DNA from 4 places in the Pseudomonas sp. H3_E07 genome. Region 3 is predicted to be linked to each of the others. Evidence: predicted binding sites of a transcription regulator. Region 3 holds the regulator's gene; each other region holds the start of a gene.
What was found. Region 3 encodes sigma-54, which starts transcription at its own class of promoters, with help from an activator protein. Its sites were predicted from a motif close to ANTGGCATNNANNTTGCTNT; they were not measured.
Positions count from the first base shown of each region.

Region 1: the regulator sigma-54 is predicted to act here: its motif matches at 2,166-2,185, upstream of glnA (type I glutamate--ammonia ligase).
Region 2: the regulator sigma-54 is predicted to act here: its motif matches at 2,843-2,862, upstream of flgB (flagellar basal body rod protein FlgB).
Region 4: the regulator sigma-54 is predicted to act here: its motif matches at 2,002-2,021, upstream of glnK (P-II family nitrogen regulator).

Region 1 covers NZ_CP162795.1:2,402,798-2,407,472, forward strand. Annotated here, with positions in the region: gene typA (translational GTPase TypA) at 1-357, opposite strand, end outside; gene thiI (tRNA uracil 4-sulfurtransferase ThiI) at 497-1,951, opposite strand; gene glnA (type I glutamate--ammonia ligase) at 2,286-3,692, shown strand; gene AB4O08_RS10905 (chorismate mutase) at 3,842-4,378, shown strand; gene AB4O08_RS10910 (cupin domain-containing protein) at 4,456-4,675, shown strand, end outside.
Region 2 covers NZ_CP162795.1:4,184,356-4,189,030, forward strand. Annotated here, with positions in the region: gene flgA (flagellar basal body P-ring formation chaperone FlgA) at 1-702, opposite strand, end outside; gene AB4O08_RS19235 (chemotaxis protein CheV) at 795-1,727, shown strand; gene cheR (protein-glutamate O-methyltransferase CheR) at 1,772-2,599, shown strand; gene flgB (flagellar basal body rod protein FlgB) at 2,907-3,314, shown strand; gene flgC (flagellar basal body rod protein FlgC) at 3,318-3,761, shown strand; gene flgD (flagellar hook assembly protein FlgD) at 3,778-4,503, shown strand; gene flgE (flagellar hook protein FlgE) at 4,535-4,675, shown strand, end outside.
Region 3 covers NZ_CP162795.1:1,777,707-1,782,381, forward strand. Annotated here, with positions in the region: gene lptC (LPS export ABC transporter periplasmic protein LptC) at 1-99, shown strand, start outside; gene lptA (lipopolysaccharide transport periplasmic protein LptA) at 86-619, shown strand; gene lptB (LPS export ABC transporter ATP-binding protein) at 619-1,344, shown strand; gene AB4O08_RS08105 (RNA polymerase factor sigma-54) at 1,530-3,023, shown strand; gene hpf (ribosome hibernation-promoting factor, HPF/YfiA family) at 3,099-3,404, shown strand; gene ptsN (PTS IIA-like nitrogen regulatory protein PtsN) at 3,415-3,879, shown strand; gene rapZ (RNase adapter RapZ) at 3,882-4,675, shown strand, end outside.
Region 4 covers NZ_CP162795.1:2,977,144-2,981,818, reverse strand. Annotated here, with positions in the region: gene AB4O08_RS13460 (ammonium transporter) at 83-1,420, opposite strand; gene glnK (P-II family nitrogen regulator) at 1,455-1,793, opposite strand; gene AB4O08_RS13450 (accessory factor UbiK family protein) at 2,216-2,476, shown strand; gene AB4O08_RS13445 (MFS transporter) at 2,503-3,774, shown strand; gene AB4O08_RS13440 (YifB family Mg chelatase-like AAA ATPase) at 3,869-4,675, shown strand, end outside.

The DNA of each region.
Region 1 (4,675 bases), 630 kb from region 3:
GGCTTCGAACGCCTTCTTGGTCACGAAACGGGTTTGCGGCATAGGGCCGTCTTGAGCGTCAACCAGCAGCAGAACGGAGTCAACCATCGACATTACGCGTTCTACTTCGCCGCCGAAGTCGGCGTGGCCCGGGGTGTCCACGATGTTGATGTGGTAGCCGTTCCAGTTGATAGCGGTGTTTTTAGCCAGGATGGTAATGCCGCGCTCTTTTTCCTGGTCGTTGGAGTCCATCACGCGCTCGTCGTTGAGCTCGTTGCGCTCCAGGGTGCCGGATTGACGCAGGAGTTTGTCTACCAGGGTGGTTTTACCATGGTCAACGTGAGCAATGATGGCGATGTTACGTAGATTTTCGATCACTTGTGTATCTCGATCAGAGGATTCGGTGTGCTGACAGGTCGTGGCAGCGATTAACAGTAGAGTCAGGCCTTGCCGTTACAGCTTGACGGCAGAGTCGGGGGGCCGGTGACGCAGGCCACAGGCAAACAGCCCCGGGCTCTTAGCTCGGTCGATAAACGCGCACATTGGCATGTCCCTCACTGAGCAAATGGTGGGCATGCAGGCGACTCATCACGCCTTTGTCGCAATACAGCAGGTACTGACGGCTGTTATCCAGTTCCTTGAAACGCGCATTCAATGCATAGAACGGCAGCGTTTGTACGTCGATGCCGGCGATTTCCAGCGGCTCATCCTCAGCGGCATCCGGGTGACGGATGTCGATGACGATCTGGCCGGCCAGGGCTTCGCTGACTTCTTCGATCTTGATGTCCTGGCCCAATTCGTCGATCACGCGATCGATCGGGACCAGCTTGGCGTTCTCGAGCGCACGCTCCAGAATCGCCATGTCGAATTCTTTCTCCTCATGCTCCACGCGATGGCGCTTGGCGTGGGTCTTGGGGTTCACCGAAATGACCCCGCAGTACTCGGGCATGTGCTTGGCAAAGTCGGCGGTGCCGATCTGCTCTGCCAGGTCGATGATGTCCTGCTTGTGGCTGGCGATCAGCGGGCGCAAGACCAGCTTCTCGGTGACGCAATCGATGATCGACAGGTTCGGCAGCGTTTGGCTGGAGACCTGGGAGATCGCCTCACCGGTTACCAGTGCATCGATCTGCAACTTGTCGGCGATTCGCGAGGCCGCGCGCAACATCATACGCTTCAATACCACGCCCATATGACCGTTATCGACTTTACCGAGAATTTCGCCCAGCACTTCCTCGAACGGTACGCTCACAAATAGCACGCGTTGGGAGCTGCCGTACTTCTTCCAGATAAAATGCGCGACTTCCATCACGCCCAATTCGTGTGCACGTCCGCCCAGGTTAAAGAAGCAGAAGTGGCTCATCAGGCCGCGGCGCATGATCTGGTAGGCCGCCACCGTGGAATCGAAACCGCCGGACATCAGCACCAGGGTCTGTTCCAGGGCGCCCAGCGGGTAGCCGCCGATGCTGTTGTGCTGGCTGTGGATCACAAACAACCGTTGGTCGCGAATTTCCATGCGCACTTCAATTTGCGGCGCTTTCAGGGAAATTCCGGATGCGCCGCACTCGCGACGCAGCTTGCTGCCGACGTATTTCTCGACGTCCATGGAGCTGAAGGTGTGCTTGCCGGCACGCTTGCAGCGCACCGAAAAGATCTTGCCTTCAAGCTCACTGCCGTAGTGCTGTTTGCACTTCTCGGTGATGTCATCGAAGTCGCCCAGCGGGTACTCATCCACCTGCAGGAAATGCGCGATGCCCGGCATGCAGCTCAGGCGCTCGGTCATGTCCTTCAAGGCTTTGGGCTCGGTGACACGGGTTTCCAGCTCGAGGTTGTCCCACACGCCGTTCACCACCACAGCCGGGTCCAGATCGCGGAGCACGGCACGGATGTTCTTGGCCAACTGACGGATGAAACGCGTCCGTACCGGTCGGCTTTTGATGGTGATCTCGGGGAAGACTTTAACGATTAATTTCATGGAAACAGCGCGCGCCGGGCCTGCTGAAAAAGGGGGGCGCGGATTATAGCGGAAATCGCTCAAGGTTTAACCAGTTAATATGCATCGCACGTATCACGCACTAAATAGGTGCATTTGTGCGCCTTTGCGCTACATTGCGGTGCGCCATTTTTGGTCTTTTGTCGTAATGCACCTTTATAGGGTCGTTTTTTGAGCAGAAAACCCATGTTGGCGCACTGGCATGCAATTTGCTCTCTTGTGAGGCAGGTTGCCATGGCGGACTATCCGCGCCGGCATCACCCACATTCTAAGGGCTAACTCCACTACCCCAGCCCGAAGCCACCCGGAGGACACTATGTCGAAGTCGGTTCAACTCATCAAAGATCATGACGTTAAATGGATTGATCTGCGCTTCACGGACACCAAAGGCACTCAGCACCACGTGACCATGCCGGCTCGCGACGCGCTGGATGAAGCTTTCTTCGAAGAAGGCAAAATGTTCGACGGTTCCTCCATCGCTGGCTGGAAAGGCATCGAAGCCTCCGACATGATCCTGATGCCGGACGACAGCACTGCCGTACTCGACCCGTTCACCGAAGAGCCGACCCTGATCCTGGTCTGCGACGTGATCGAGCCTTCGACCATGCAAGGCTACGACCGCGACCCACGTGCGATCGCCAAGCGTGCCGAGGAATACCTGAAGTCGACCGGTATCGGTGACACTGTATTCGTAGGCCCAGAGCCAGAATTCTTCATCTTCGACCAAGTGAAGTTCAAGTCCGACATCTCCGGCTCCATGTTCAAGATCTACTCCGAACAAGGCTCCTGGATGTCCGATCAAGACGTGGAAGGCGGCAACCATGGCCACCGTCCAGGCATCAAAGGTGGCTACTTCCCAGTTCCGCCGTTCGACCACGACCACGAAATCCGTACCTCCATGTGCAACGCCATGGAAGACATGGGCCTGACCATCGAAGTGCACCACCACGAAGTGGCCACTGCCGGCCAGAACGAAATCGGTGTGAAGTTCAACACCCTGGTGGCCAAGGCTGACGAAGTACAGACCCTGAAGTACTGCGTACACAACACTGCCGTTGCCTACGGCCGTACCGCTACCTTCATGCCTAAGCCTCTGTACGGCGATAACGGTTCGGGTATGCACGTTCACCTGTCCATCGCCAAAGAGGGCAAGAACACCTTCGCTGGCGAAGGTTATGCCGGCCTGTCCGACACTGCCCTGTATTTCATCGGCGGTATCATCAAGCACGGTAAGGCCTTGAACGGCTTCACCAACCCGTCGACCAACTCCTACAAGCGTCTGGTCCCAGGTTTCGAAGCACCGGTAATGCTGGCCTACTCGGCGCGCAACCGTTCCGCTTCGATCCGTATTCCATACGTGTCCAGCCCTCGCGCTCGCCGTATCGAAGCACGCTTCCCGGATCCAGCAGCCAACCCGTACCTGGCCTTCGCTGCCCTGGTAATGGCTGGCCTGGACGGTATCCAGAACAAGATCCACCCTGGCGACGCCGCCGACAAAAACTTGTACGACCTGCCGCCTGAAGAGGCCAAAGAGATCCCACAAGTGTGCGGCAGCCTGAAAGAAGCCCTGGAAGAGCTGGACAAGGGCCGTGCGTTCCTGACCAAAGGCGGCGTGTTCAGCGACGACTTCATCGACGCTTACATCGGCCTGAAGAGCGAAGAAGAAATCAAGGTTCGCACCTTCGTACACCCACTGGAATACGAGCTGTACTACAGCTGCTGATCCGGTAGCGCTGCTTAATGTAGCGTGATGAAAAAAGACCTCCTTCGGGAGGTCTTTTTTTGGCCCGCGATTGCGCCGCATCGAGCACCTGTTGTATTGACTGATACTCCGCCATCGCGGGCAAGCCCCGCTCCCACAGGAGATCATCCTTGAAACGTCGACTTGTGTTCGCTCTGTTGTTCGTCAGTGCCAGTGCGAGTGCTGCGCCGCCCACTCTGGAGCCGCTGCTCAACAGCATTGCCGAACGCCTGGAGATCGCCGACCAGGTAGCCCTGAGCAAATGGGACAGCAAAAAGCCCGTGGAAGATAAAAAGCGCGAACAAGAGGTGATCGCCAGCGTTAGCGCCCAGGCACCGACCTACAAGCTGGACGCGGCCGCCGCCGAGCAGTTTTTTTCGGCGCAGATCGAGGCCAACAAGCTGGTGCAATACACCCACCTTTCCGACTGGCAGTTCCAAGGCAAGGCGCCGGACGACCCACGCCCGGACCTGATCAAACAGATACGCCCGCAGCTGGATGAACTGCAAAAACGCCTGCTGCAGCAGCTGGCCGACTTTACCCCGCAGCGCACCGACCCGCAGTGCCCACAGTGGCTGGCCGAAGCCGTGCATGAGCCGCTGAACGATCCACTGCGGCAACTGGCGATGATCCGTGCCACGGCCGAGCTGTGCGTTCGACCTACTTGATTTGAGGAACCGTCCTGCATCTTCACCTGGGCCGACAGCCATAGCCTGAGCGTTCACTGACCGAACAGGATGGAACCATGGACACCCTCAAGTGCTTGACTGCAGCAGCGACAGTTTTGTCGTTGCTGGGCTGCGGCACGCAGGCAAAGGATGCGGCACAGATCGAGAAAGAGGTCTTGCTTGAACGTAGCGAGTCTTGGGACGGCACGCCCTACACAGCCTACCCGTCCGGCCCGCCGCAGCTCACGCTGATACGCCTGAAGATCCCGGCACGCACGCAACTGCCTTGGCACACCC
Region 2 (4,675 bases), 2.4 Mb from region 3:
GAGGTTCTTGACGCGAATCTGTTCGCTCATGCCGCCGTTGGACAGCGCTTCCCCCGGCATCTTCACTTGAAGCGCACCGCTGCTGGCGGAAATCACCACTTGGTCGCCCTTGCGAATTACCTCGGCTTGCTCAAGATGCACCAGAGTGATGACTTGGTCAGTGACCACTGGTCGGGTCAATTTTTGCCCGATGGCCTGGTCGAGGGACGTCAGGTAGCCCTGGCTGATCATGCTGATGTCGCGTTCGCGTAGTACAACGTCCTCAAAATCGATGATCCCGGTGCGCTTGAGTGGGCGAGCCACCACCACTACATCACGGAACAGCTTCACCTGGGCCGGCACGAACACCGTCCAGGGCGAGGCGCCGTCGCAGCGCACCTTGACCGTCACCCGGCCAATCGGCTGAGCGGGGCTTTCCAGGGTGGCTGTCAATTCCTTGTCGCACTTTGGCATGCGCAAGCGCGGGTCCAGTTGGTTGACCTGGATTTCATAACGCCCCGGTGTCTGGGTGGTCGCCAGATAATCTTCTACAGTGAACTCAAGAAAGCCTTGGGTGACGCCGATAAGTAGATCAGGCAAGGTGACGTTGTCCGCACGGGCCGTAGTGCCCAGGCCTAGGGCAAGCAACACCAGCGGTGCGCAGAGCAATCTGCGAAACCGTGTCAGGATGGGGCGTCGGGAAACTGTCGTTTTAATATCCATGACCAATAAATAGCAAAGGCCGTGCCGTTTAGCGTTGGTGCGCGTCACTGCCCTTATAGGTATGGCCAAAGGTTCAGCGTGGGAGTCAAGGCATGGCAGGAGTAATGGATTCAGTAAACCAGCGCACACAGCTGGTAGGGCAGAATCGCCTGGAGTTGTTGCTTTTTCGCCTGGATGGCAAGCAGCTGTATGGCATCAACGTGTTCAAGGTGCGGGAAGTGCTGCAATGCCCCAAGTTGACGATCATGCCCAAGTCCAGCCCGGTGGTGTGTGGCGTTGCCAACATCCGTGGTGCGACGATCCCGATTCTTGACCTGGCCCTGGCCACGGGTTCGGCAGGATTGCAGGACCGTGAGAGCCCGTTCGTTATCATTACCGAGTACAACACCAAGACCCAGGGTTTTCTGGTGCGCTCGGTGGAGCGCATCGTCAACATGAACTGGGAAGAGATCCATCCGCCGCCCAAGGGCACCGGTCGCGATCACTACCTCACGGCGGTGACACGGGTGGATAACCAGTTGGTGGAAATCATCGACGTGGAGAAGATCCTCGCCGAAGTGGCGCCGACCTCGGAAACGATTTCCGTGGGGGTGGTGGACGCCGAAACCGCGCACAAGGCCGTTTCCCTGCGGGTGCTGACGGTGGACGACTCCTCGGTGGCGCGTAAACAGGTGACCCGTTGCCTGCAGACCGTCGGCGTGGAGGTAGTGGCCCTCAACGACGGTCGCCAAGCGTTGGATTACCTGCGCAAGCTGGTGGACGACGGCAAGAAGCCGGAAGAAGAATTCTTGATGATGATCTCCGACATCGAGATGCCGGAAATGGACGGCTACACCCTCACGGCCGAGATACGCAACGATCCACGCATGCAAAAATTGCACATCATCCTGCATACTTCGTTGTCGGGGGTATTCAACCAGGCGATGGTCAAGAAGGTCGGTGCCGATGACTTCCTGGCCAAATTCCGTCCTGATGACCTGGCATCCCGGGTAGTCGACCGGATCAAGGCAGCAGATCACGGCTAGGGGGCATTTCCCCTGGCGGTCACACGATTTAAGAGGCGGTATCATTGTCTACGGGTAATTTGGATTTCGAGCAGTTCCGGGTCTTCCTGGAAAAAGCCTGTGGCATATTGCTCGGTGAAAACAAGCAGTACCTGGTATCCAGCCGTCTCAACAAACTGATGGAGCAGCAGGGCATCAAGTCGTTGGGTGAGCTGGTTCAGCGCATCCAGGGGCAGCCGCGCAGCGGGCTCAAGGAGATGGTGGTCGATGCCATGACCACCAACGAAACCCTGTGGTTTCGTGACACCTACCCCTTTGAAGTGCTCAAGAACAAAGTGCTGCCGGAGGCTATCAAGGCCAGCCCGGGCCAGCGCCTGCGGATCTGGTCGGCCGCCTGCTCTTCGGGGCAGGAGCCCTACTCGATTTCGATGTCCATCGATGAGTTCGAGCGGACCAACATGGGCCAGTTGAAGGCCGGAGCGCAAATTGTCGCCACCGACCTCTCCGGCACCATGCTCACCAATTGCAAGACCGGCGAGTACGATAGCCTGGCCCTGGGCCGTGGTTTGTCCCAGGAACGCCTGCAACGTTACTTCGACCCGAAAGGGGCTGGGCGTTGGGCGGTCAAGGCGCCGATCAAGAACCGTGTGGAATTTCGCTCGTTCAACCTGCTCGACAGCTACGCCAGCCTGGGCAAGTTCGACATGGTGTTCTGCCGCAACGTGCTGATCTACTTCTCGGCCGAAGTGAAGAAAGACATCCTGCTGCGCATCCATGGCACGCTCAAGCGCGGCGGCTATCTGTTCCTCGGCGCTTCGGAAGCGCTAAATGGTCTGCCGGACCATTATCAGATGGTGCAGTGCAGCCCTGGGATCATTTACCAGGCCAAATAGTACGCAAACCTAAATGTGGGAGCGGGCTTGCTCGCGAATAAGGTCTGTCAGTCATAGATAAGTTGACTGCTCCACCGCATTCGCGAGCAAGCCCGCTCCCACATTTGTTTTGCGGCAACCCTCCCAATAGCGGCAACCCCCCATTGCCGCTTTACTGGCGCCACGCGGAAAGCGTTTGCCGCTTTTCTGGCATTGCCACCCGGCAATCTCCCCTCAAGCCCTTGATTTACTGGCCTTCAGTAGATTGGCATGCACCTTGCTATAACCCAGTTAACGAACAGCAGGTCAGCCCTTAAAGGTTTCCACCATGAGCATCAGCTTCGATAAAGCGCTCGGTATCCACGAACAAGCCCTGGGCTTCCGCGCCCAGCGTGCCGAAGTCCTGGCCAACAACATTGCCAACGCCGACACCCCGAACTACAAGGCTCGGGATTTGGACTTCTCCGCCGTGCTCGCTGCACAGCAGGACAAGACCAAGAACGGCACCTTCGCCTTGAACATGACCAACAGCCGTCATATCGAAGCGCAAGGCCTGAGCAATGGTGACGAGTCTCTGCTGTATCGCACGCCGATGCAGCCGTCGATCGACCAGAACACCGTCGACGCGCAGCTGGAGCAATCGGCCTACGCCGAGAACTCGGTGAACTTCCAGGCCAGCTTCACCCTGCTTAACAGCAAATTCAAAGGGCTGATGTCAGCCCTGCGTGGAGAGTAAGCCATGTCCCTGTCCAGTGTTTTCAATATTGCCGGCAGTGGCATGAGCGCGCAGACCACGCGCTTGAACACCGTCGCCAGTAACATCGCCAACGCCGAGACCGTGTCTTCGAGCATTGACCAGACTTACCGCGCCCGTCACCCGGTGTTCGCCACCATGTTCCAGGGCGGCCAGGCAGGTGGCAGTGATTCGTTGTTCCAGGACCAGGGGGCCGCAGGCTCCGGCGTGCAAGTGCTGGGTGTGGTCGAAGACCAGAGCAACCTTGAAGCCCGCTACGAACCCAACCATCCCGCCGCGAACGAAAAGGGTTATGTCTATTACCCGAACGTCAACGTGGTCGAGGAAATGGCCGACATGATTTCCGCCAGCCGCTCGTTCCAGACCAACGCGGAAATGATGAACACTGCCAAAACCATGATGCAGAAGGTCCTGACCCTGGGTCAGTGATAAGGGGCGCCAAATAATGGCCATCGTTGATACGAGTAACAACACGCCAGTCCAGGACCTTTTCAATTCCAAGGTCAAAACTGCCCAGGACAACAGCAGCGTCACTGACGCTGCCAATAAGGCCACGGGCAAACAATCGCTGGGCAAGGATGCGTTCTTGCAGCTGTTGGTCACCCAACTGAAAAACCAGAACCCGCTGTCGCCGCAAGACAACGGCGCGTTCGTGGCCCAGCTGGCGCAGTTCAGCAGCCTGGAAGGCATCAACACCCTGAATGATTCGGTGAATGCGATCTCCAGCAACTTCAGCTCGTCGCAAGCGCTGCAGGCGTCGTCGCTGGTCGGGCGCTCGATCATCATCCAGACCGACAAGGCCATGGTTGATACCAGCAAGAGCATGACCGGATCGGTGGATGTCACAGCGGCGACCGGCAATGTCTCCGTCAAGATCACTGACAAAGACGGCAATGTGGTGCGCACCATCGAAATGGGTGCCCAGAGCGCCGGTACCCAGAGCTTTATCTGGGATGGCAAAAACGACAAGGGTGAGGTCGCTCCTGCGGGCACCTACACCTTCAATGCCACCACCAAGAACGACAAGGGTGATGCCGTCGCCCTGAGCACTTCGCTGCCGGCAACGGTAACGAGCGTGACCTTGAGCAAGACCGGCGGCGAAATGCTGCTGAACCTGGCAGGCGGCATGGGCAGCGTCAAGCTGTCGCAAATTCAGACTATCGGTACATAGAGCCGGCTAAATACGGCAGAGGGAGAGAAACATGTCTTTTAATATCGGCCTTAGCGGGCTCTATGCGGCCAACAAACAACTGGACGTGACCGGCAACAACATCGCCAACGTGGCGACCACGGGCTTCAAGTCGTCCCGTGCGGAGTTCGCGGACATTTACGCCGCCTCCAAA
Region 3 (4,675 bases):
GCTGGCGGTGTATCGACTGGCAAGGGAATGAAAGCGTATTTGAAAGAAAGCAGGATACACCTGCTATCGAACGTAAGAGGACAGTATGAGGCTCGTTAAAACTCTCCCTATTTTGCTCGGTCTGGGCGCAGCACTGGGAAGCGTGAGCGCCTGGGCTCTGCCGAACGATAGCCAGCAGCCGATCCACATCTCGGCTGACGATGCGCAGCTGGATGACAAGCAAGGTGTCGCCACCTACACCGGTGGCGTGATCATTACCCAGGGTTCGATGAAGATCACCGGTAATACGGTGACCCTGACTCGCACCGCTGCCGGCGACATCGACGTGGTGACTTCCGTGGGCAACCTGGCTTACTTCGAACAGAAGCAGTCGCCTACCGACACCGGCCCGATGAAAGGCTACGGCAAGACCATCCAGTACCACGCCCAGCAGAACCGCATCGTGCTGATCGATCAGGCCAAGGTGCTCAGCCCCGATGGCAACTCCACGGAAGGCGAGAAAATCACCTACGACACCGTGAAACAGATCGCTAACGCCGGTCGTGCCAATGGCAGCAAGGTCACTGCACCACGCCCACGCATCGACATGGTTATCCAGCCGAAGAAGAAGGCCGAGTAATGGCAACCCTGAAAGCCCAGCATCTGGCCAAGGCCTATAAAAGCCGTCAGGTCGTGCGCGACGTCAGCCTGTCGATCGACAGCGGCCAGATCGTCGGCTTGCTCGGCCCCAACGGTGCCGGCAAGACCACCTGCTTCTACATGATCGTCGGCCTGGTCCAGGCGGACCAGGGTCGCGTGCTGATCGACGACCTGGACGTGAGCCACCAGCCGATGCACGGCCGTGCACGCGCCGGTATCGGCTATCTCCCGCAGGAAGCGTCGATCTTCCGCAAACTGTCGGTCGCCGATAACATCATGGCGATCCTCGAGACCCGCAAGGAACTCGACCGTGACGGCCGCCGCAAGGAACTGGAAAGCCTGCTGCAGGAATTCCACATCAACCACATTCGCGACAACCTCGGCATGAGCCTGTCCGGTGGTGAGCGTCGTCGTGTGGAAATCGCCCGCGCCCTGGCCACTGCCCCCAAGTTCATTCTGCTGGACGAACCGTTTGCCGGCGTCGACCCGATCTCGGTCGGCGACATCAAGCAGATCATCCATCACCTCAAGGCCAAGGGCATTGGCGTGCTGATCACTGACCACAACGTCCGTGAGACCCTCGATATCTGCGAAACCGCGTATATCGTCAACGATGGCCAACTGATCGCCGAAGGTGACTCGGCCACCATCCTGGCCAACGATCTGGTCAAGGAAGTGTACCTGGGTCACGAGTTCCGCCTGTAAACATCGTGGTGTCACGGCCGTTTGCCGAGGTGCGCGGGAGTCAATGAAAACCTCCGGATTTTTATTGTTACCGCGCTCTAGGCAAAGCCCCCGACATCAGGCATATAATTTGCTTATGTTTGGCGCTCACGCGCCCTGTCGTGGATGGCGCATTGCGCCGGCGAATAAGGTGTTAAGCCCCTGCCATGAAACCATCGCTAGTCCTGAGAATGGGCCAGCAGCTGACGATGACACCGCAGCTGCAACAGGCCATCCGCCTGCTCCAATTGTCGACCCTGGACCTGCAACAGGAAATCCAGGAGGCCTTGGAGTCCAACCCGATGCTCGAACGCCAGGAAGAAGGCGACGACTTCGATAATGCAGACCCGCTGGCCGATAACATCGAGCAAAAACCCAATTCCGACGTGCAGGAACCCTCCTATCAGGAAACCGCCCCTACGGTGGATAACCTTGAGGAAGGCGATTGGAACGAACGCATCCCCAACGAGCTTCCCGTCGACACGGCCTGGGAAGACGTCTACCAGACCAGCGCCAGCAGCCTGCCCAGCAATGACGATGACGAGTGGGACTTCACCACCCGCACCTCCGTTGGCGAGAGCCTGCAGAGCCATCTGCTCTGGCAACTGAACCTGGCGCCGATGTCGGACACCGATCGCTTGATCGCCGTGACCCTGATCGACTGCATCAACAACCAGGGTTATCTGGACGAGACGCTTGAAGAAATTCTTGAAGCCTTCGACCCGGAACTGGATATCGAGCTGGACGAGATTGAAGCCGTCCTGCACCGCATCCAGCAGTTCGAGCCCGCCGGCATCGGCGCACGCAGCCTCAGCGAATGCCTGTTGCTGCAATTGCGCCAACTGCCGGCCAAGACCGCCTGGCTCGCCGAGGCCCAGCGCCTGGTCACCGACTACATCGACTTGCTCGGCAGCCGCGACTACAGCCAGTTGATGCGCCGCATGAAGCTCAAGGAAGACGACCTGCGCCAGGTCATCGAGCTGGTACAGAGCCTCAACCCGCGCCCAGGCTCGCAAATCGAGTCGAGCGAAGCCGAATACGTAGTCCCCGACGTCATCGTGCGCAAGGACAACGAGCGCTGGCTGGTGGAGCTGAACCAGGAGTCGGTGCCGCGCCTGCGCGTCAACCCGCAATACGCCGGTTTCGTACGTCGCGCCGATACCAGCGCCGACAACACCTTCATGCGCAACCAGTTGCAGGAAGCGCGCTGGTTCATCAAGAGCCTGCAAAGCCGCAACGAAACCCTGATGAAAGTGGCCACTCAGATCGTCGAGCACCAGCGCGGATTCCTGGAATACGGCGACGAGGCGATGAAACCGCTGGTACTGCATGACATCGCCGAAGCGGTTGGCATGCATGAATCGACGATTTCCCGGGTGACCACCCAGAAATTCATGCATACCCCACGGGGTATTTATGAACTGAAATACTTTTTCTCCAGCCATGTCAGCACCTCCGAAGGCGGTGAATGCTCGTCCACGGCGATTCGCGCGATCATCAAAAAACTGGTTGCTGCGGAAAATCAGAAAAAGCCATTGAGTGACAGTAAGATCGCTGGTTTACTGGAGGCACAAGGCATTCAGGTCGCCCGTCGAACCGTCGCCAAGTACCGCGAATCCCTTGGGATCGCGCCTTCCAGCGAGCGTAAGCGTTTGATGTGACGGGCGGGCCACAGCGTTCCAGTGGCAGGTAGTCCTACCTGCCGCTTTATGCACTGGCAACGAAGGAGAAGCTGTATGCAAGTCAACATCAGTGGACACCATGTAGAAGTCACCCCTCCATTGCGCGAATACGTCGAGCAGAAGCTGAAACGGCTTGAGGGTCATTTCGACAAGATCACCAATGTGCAAGTCATCATGAAGGTCGACAAGCTTCAGCAGAAAATTGAAGCGACTCTCCAGATACCCGGTGGCGAAGTAGTCGCCAATGCCGAGCATGAAGACATGTATGCATCAATCGACTTGCTCACAGACAAGCTTGACCGCCAACTTAAAAAGCATAAGGAAAAGAATCTGAGCCTGCTTCAGGGCACAGGTCGTTAACTCTCCCCCCATGATCCGACTTGAAACCATCCTGACCCCCGGCCGTTCCCTTGTGAACGCGCCGGGCGGCAGCAAGAAGAAAGCCCTTGAGCAAATTGCCAACCTGATCAGCCGCGAAGTGCCTGAACTGGAAATGCAAGATGTCTACGAGGCTCTGATTGCCCGTGAGAAACTCGGTTCCACCGGTTTTGGCAACGGCATCGCCATTCCGCACTGCCGCCTCAAAGGCTGCGAGACCCCAGTCAGCGCCCTGCTTCACCTGGACGCTCCCATCGATTTCGACGCTATCGACGGTGCCCCGGTCGACCTGCTGTTTGTACTGCTGGTCCCGCAGGCTGCCACCGATGCGCACCTGGAACTGCTTCGGCAGATCGCCAGCATGCTCGACCGCAAGGACGTACGCGACAAACTGCGCAGCGCCAAAAGCAACGAGGCGCTTTACCAGGTTGTCCTGGATGAACAGAACGGGCAGTAATCATGCGCTTGATCATCGTCAGCGGCCGCTCCGGCTCGGGTAAAAGCACCGCCCTCAACGTTCTTGAGGACAGCGGTTTCTATTGCATCGACAACCTGCCCGCCGGCCTGCTGCCGGAATTGGCGGAGCGCGCGTTGATCCACACCGAACTGGCTCAGCCTCTGGTTGCCGTTTCGATTGATGCACGCAACCTGCCCAGCCACCTTGAGCGATTCCCGCAATTGCTCGAGGAAGTGCGGGCCAAGCATATCCATTGCGATGTGCTCTACCTGGATGCCGACGAAGAGACTCTGCTCAAGCGTTTCTCCGAAACCCGTCGGCGCCACCCCCTCAGCAGCCCTCACCGTTCCCTGGCGGAAGCCATTGAAGACGAAACCAAGCTGCTGGGGCCGATCATTGACCTCGCCGACCTCAAGATCAACACCACCAGCCTCAACCTGTACCAGTTGCGCGACGCCATCAAGCTGCGCCTGCTGAACCAGCCGGAGCCAGGCACCGCCTTTCTGGTCGAGTCGTTTGGGTTCAAGCGTGGCATGCCGGTGGACGCCGACCTGGTGTTCGACGTGCGCTGCCTGCCCAACCCCTACTGGAAGCCGGAGCTGCGTGAGCAATCCGGGCTGGACCAGGCCGTGGCCGATTACCTGGCCGCGCAACCGGATGTGGAGGAAATGTTCCAGGACATTTCCAGTTACCTGCTCAAATGGCTGCCGCGTTTTGCCGCCAGCAATCGCGCCTATGTCACCATTGCCATCGGCTGCACCGGCGGGCACCACCGCTCCGTCTACCTGACCGAGCG
Region 4 (4,675 bases), 1.2 Mb from region 3:
AAAAAACCGACACAGCGTGTTATGACTGACAAACGCCAGGCAAAAAAATGCCCGGCAAGCCGGGCATCTTTTTTACGCGTACTTACAAGTTGTAGCCGCGCTCGTTGTGTTGCGCCAGGTCGAGGCCGACGGCCTCCTCTTCTTCGGTCACCCGCAGGCCCATGACCATGTCCAGCACCTTGAGGATGACGTAGGTCACGATCGCCGTGTAGATCACAGTGAAGCCAACGCCTTTGCACTGGATCCAAACCTGCGCGGCAACGTCAGTCACGGTGCCGAAGCCGCCCAGCGCAGGGGCTGCGAACACACCGGTGAGAATCGCACCGACGATACCGCCGATACCGTGCACGCCGAACGCGTCCAGGGAGTCGTCGTAGCCCAGCTTGCGCTTGAGGCTGGTGGCGCAGAAGAAGCAGATCACACCGGCAACCAGGCCGATCACCAGGGCGCCCATCGGGCCCACGGTGCCAGCGGCTGGGGTGATGGCTACCAGGCCCGCCACCACACCCGAGGCGATGCCGAGTGCGCTTGGCTTACCGTGGGTGATCCACTCGGCGAACATCCAGCCCAGCGCTGCAGCAGCGGTAGCGATCTGGGTAACCAGCATCGCCATGCCGGCAGTGCCGTTGGCCGCAGCCGCGGAACCAGCGTTGAAGCCGAACCAGCCGATCCACAGCATGGCTGCGCCGATCAGGGTGTAACCCAGGTTGTGCGGAGCCATTGGAGTAGTCGGGAAGCCTTTACGCTTGCCGAGCACGATGCACGCCACCAGGCCAGCCACACCCGCGTTGATATGCACCACGGTGCCGCCGGCGAAGTCCAGCACGCCCCAGTCCCACATCAGGCCACCGTTGCCGCTCCAGACCATGTGCGCGATCGGCGCATAGACCAGGGTGAACCAGATAGCCATGAAGATCAGCATCGCGGAGAACTTCATACGCTCAGCGAAGGCACCGACGATCAGCGCCGGGGTGATGATCGCGAAGGTCATCTGGAAGGTGATGAACACCGCTTCCGGGAACAGCGCTGCAGGGCCGGTGATGCTGGCCGGGGTCACGCCCGCCAGGAACGCCTTGCCCATGCCGCCGAAGAAGGAGTTGAAGTTGACCACACCCTGTTCCATACCGGTGGTATCGAACGCGATGCTGTAGCCGTATACGACCCAGAGGATGCTGATGAGGCCGGTGATCGCGAAACACTGCATCATCACCGACAGAATATTCTTGGAGCGGACCATGCCGCCGTAGAACAGCGCCAGGCCAGGGATGGTCATGAACAGCACCAAAGCGGTGGCGGTCAACATCCAGGCGGTGTCGCCGGAATTGAGGACTGGAGCAGCCACTTCGTCTGCCGCCATGGCCAGGCTTGGCATTACGATGGACAACAGGGCTCCGAGCCCTGCGAATTTACGCAGAGTCATATTGTTTTCTCCTGGGGCGTTGGGGTTTGGCGGCTTAGATTGCGTCGGTATCGGTTTCGCCGGTACGGATGCGAATAGCCTGTTCCAGATTGACCACGAAGATCTTGCCGTCACCGATCTTGCCGGTGTTGGCGGCCTTGGTTATCGCCTCGATAACCCGGTCAAGATCCTTGTCGTCAATGGCGACATCAATCTTCACCTTCGGCAGGAAATCGACCACGTATTCCGCGCCGCGATACAGCTCGGTATGACCCTTCTGCCGACCGAAGCCTTTGACCTCAGTAACGGTAATGCCCTGCACGCCGATCTCGGACAACGACTCGCGTACATCGTCCAACTTGAACGGCTTGATGATGGCAGTGACTAGCTTCATGAAAACTCTCTCCCGAATTGGTGGACTTGCCCCAGGAAAACAAACCCGTCTCAAGTCTAAGCGCAGTGCCTGGCTTTGTAACGCGTCGTCGCCTCGGCATTTGCCTTTGCGACGCCAGCGAACCACTGGTGACGAAACCTGTACCCCTGATCCGTCGGCGCACTGCATTCGTCACAGCGACTGCATCAGTGCATGGGTCATGTTCGTCTAAGCAGAAACCTTGCCAGCTCCGTAAAAATCACTGAAATCAGTCCTTTGCCCACTTATCCCCACCTGCGAAGCTTTTGGGCGACGGCAATGCGCACAAAAACAGTGCGTAGCCGCCCGACCCTCTGCGCGAAAAGCGTGCGCCCGCCGTCGTGAAAAAGACTATAGACGCTGCGTGATACACTGCCGGCCAACAGTTTTCCGGAATATTTCCCATGCTCGCGCCCAAAGACCTCCTCGACGCCCTGAGCGGCCACGCCTCTCGCCTGTTCAGCGGTGACACCCCATTGCCCCGCAATGAAATCGAAAGCCAATTCAAGGCCTTGCTGCAAAGTGGTTTCAGCAAGCTCGACTTGGTGAGCCGCGAAGAATTTGATAGCCAGATGGTGGTACTTGCCCGCACGCGTGCGCGGCTGGAGAGCCTGGAGGCAAAAGTCGCCGAACTGGAAGCGCGATTGACGCCAGCGGGCGAATAACCGGCATCAACCGGTCCCTGTGGGGCTTGCCGGCCCTCGACCGGCGCCTGCTGAAAATACAATTCAGCTTTTTACTGGTGGTGCTCGGTGGCCGCTGCAACCAACTCGCCGTGGCGTGGTGGGCCTTGCAGGAAACCGGTTCCGCCGTCGTCTTCGCCAACATGATCGCCTGCTCCATCGCGGCGCAGGTGCTGGCCCGCCCTCTGCTGGGATGGCTGGGCGACAAGTACAACAAGATCCTGATCCTCAGGCTGGTTTCCCTGACCAGCGTGTTGACCGCGCTGTTGATGTTTCTTCTATCTGCGACGCAGCTGTTCAACCCCTGGAGCGTCGGCGCCCTGATGCTCGTCAGCAGTGCCGTCGCCGGTGTGCGCGAGCCGCTGCAGTCGTCGATCATTCCATTGTTTGCGCGTGACGATCAGGTCTCACTGGCCGTGCGCACCAAAAGCATGCTGTCGTCCATTTCCAACCTGCTCGGGCCAGCCATGGCCAGCGCGTTGATTTTCAGCTTCGGTACCCCGCTGGCGTTTGCCGTCGACTTCATTGCGATGCTTGGCGCGGCAGTGTTGATCGCATCCATTCCACTCCACCTCGGCGCCAGCGCCCCAGATGAACCTGAACCGACCTCCAGCGGCTGGCGCATGATTTACTCGGGTTTCAAGGCGGTCTATGGGGTGAAGGTCGAGTTCTACCTGGCTCTTGTGGCGATGCTCGTCAACTTTGCCCTGTTTCCATTTTTTACCATCCTGCTGCCGCTGTACGTGAAGACAGTTATCCACTACCCGATCACCTACCTCGGCCTGCTGGATGCGTGCTTCGGCCTGGGCATCCTGGCGGGCAGCTACACGATCACCGGCTGGTTGACCCAACGGGTACCCCGCGACCTGTGTGTCGCGGCAGGCTTTGCACTGTTGGGGGGCAATATGTGGCTGGCCGGCGCGCTCTCATCGATAGTCGTCGTGCCCCTGGCGTTCTTCTGTGGCGGGGTGGGCCTGATGCTGATCAACATTCCGACCTCTGCCGTGAGATTACTGGCGACCCCCAAGCAGCACCGCAACCGGATCTTCGCCACCGTGTCCTTTCTGTCCGCGGCAGCCAGCCCGCTGGGCAGTTTCGCCATGAATGGCCTGATCGCCAACCTCGGTGTCACCCTGACCATCACGTCGCTGGGGGCGATGGTGCTGGGGTTGTCACTGCTGGTGTTCCTGATCCCCGATTTCCGCACCTTCATGCGTGCCCCGGACCCCCAACTCAACGGCGCCTATCTGGATAAGTATCCCAACGCCTTTGCACGTTGATACGTCCTGTAAAAGTCTGATTCGTTGCCCATGCGTTCCCTCGACTACCTTTGAGAAACCGCAGGAAGCGGCCTCAATTCTTCAAGGAACGAGCATGTCCCTCGCCATCGTCCACAGCCGTGCCCAAATTGGCGTCGAAGCTCCCGCCGTCACCGTCGAGGTGCACATGGCCAATGGTCTGCCGTCCCTGACACTGGTGGGTTTGCCGGAAACGGCGGTCAAGGAAAGCAAGGACCGGGTGCGCAGCGCCATTCTCAATTCTGCCCTGCAATACCCGGCCCGCCGCATCACCCTGAACCTGGCGCCCGCCGACCTGCCCAAGGACGGCGGGCGTTTTGACCTGGCGATTGCCTTGGGAATCCTCGCGGCCAGCGTGCAGGTGCCGGCGTCGATGCTCGACGAGGTGGAATGCCTGGGAGAATTGGCCCTGTCCGGCGAAGTGCGGGCAGTGAAAGGCGTGTTGCCGGCAGCATTGGCGGCGCGCAAGGCGGGGCGCACCGTAATCGTGCCGCGGGCGAATGCGGAAGAAGCCTGCCTGGCGTCGGGGTTGAAAGTGCTCGCCGTGGATCATTTGCTGCAGGTGGTAGCGCACCTGAATGGGCATCAGCCCATCGAGCCCTACAAATCCGACGGATTGCTGTATCTGAACAAACCTTACCCGGACCTGAGCGAAGTACAGGGCCAGCTCGCCGCCAAGCGCGCACTGCTGATCGCGGCGGCGGGGGCGCATAACCTGCTGTTAAGCGGCCCGCCCGGCACCGGCAAGACATTGCTCGCCAGTCGCCTGCCGGGGTTGTTGCCACCGCTGAGTGAGCAGGAAGCCCTGGAAGTGGCGGCGATTCAATCGGTCGTCAGCGTGGCGCCACTCAGTCATTGGCCCCACCGACCGTTTCGCCAGCCG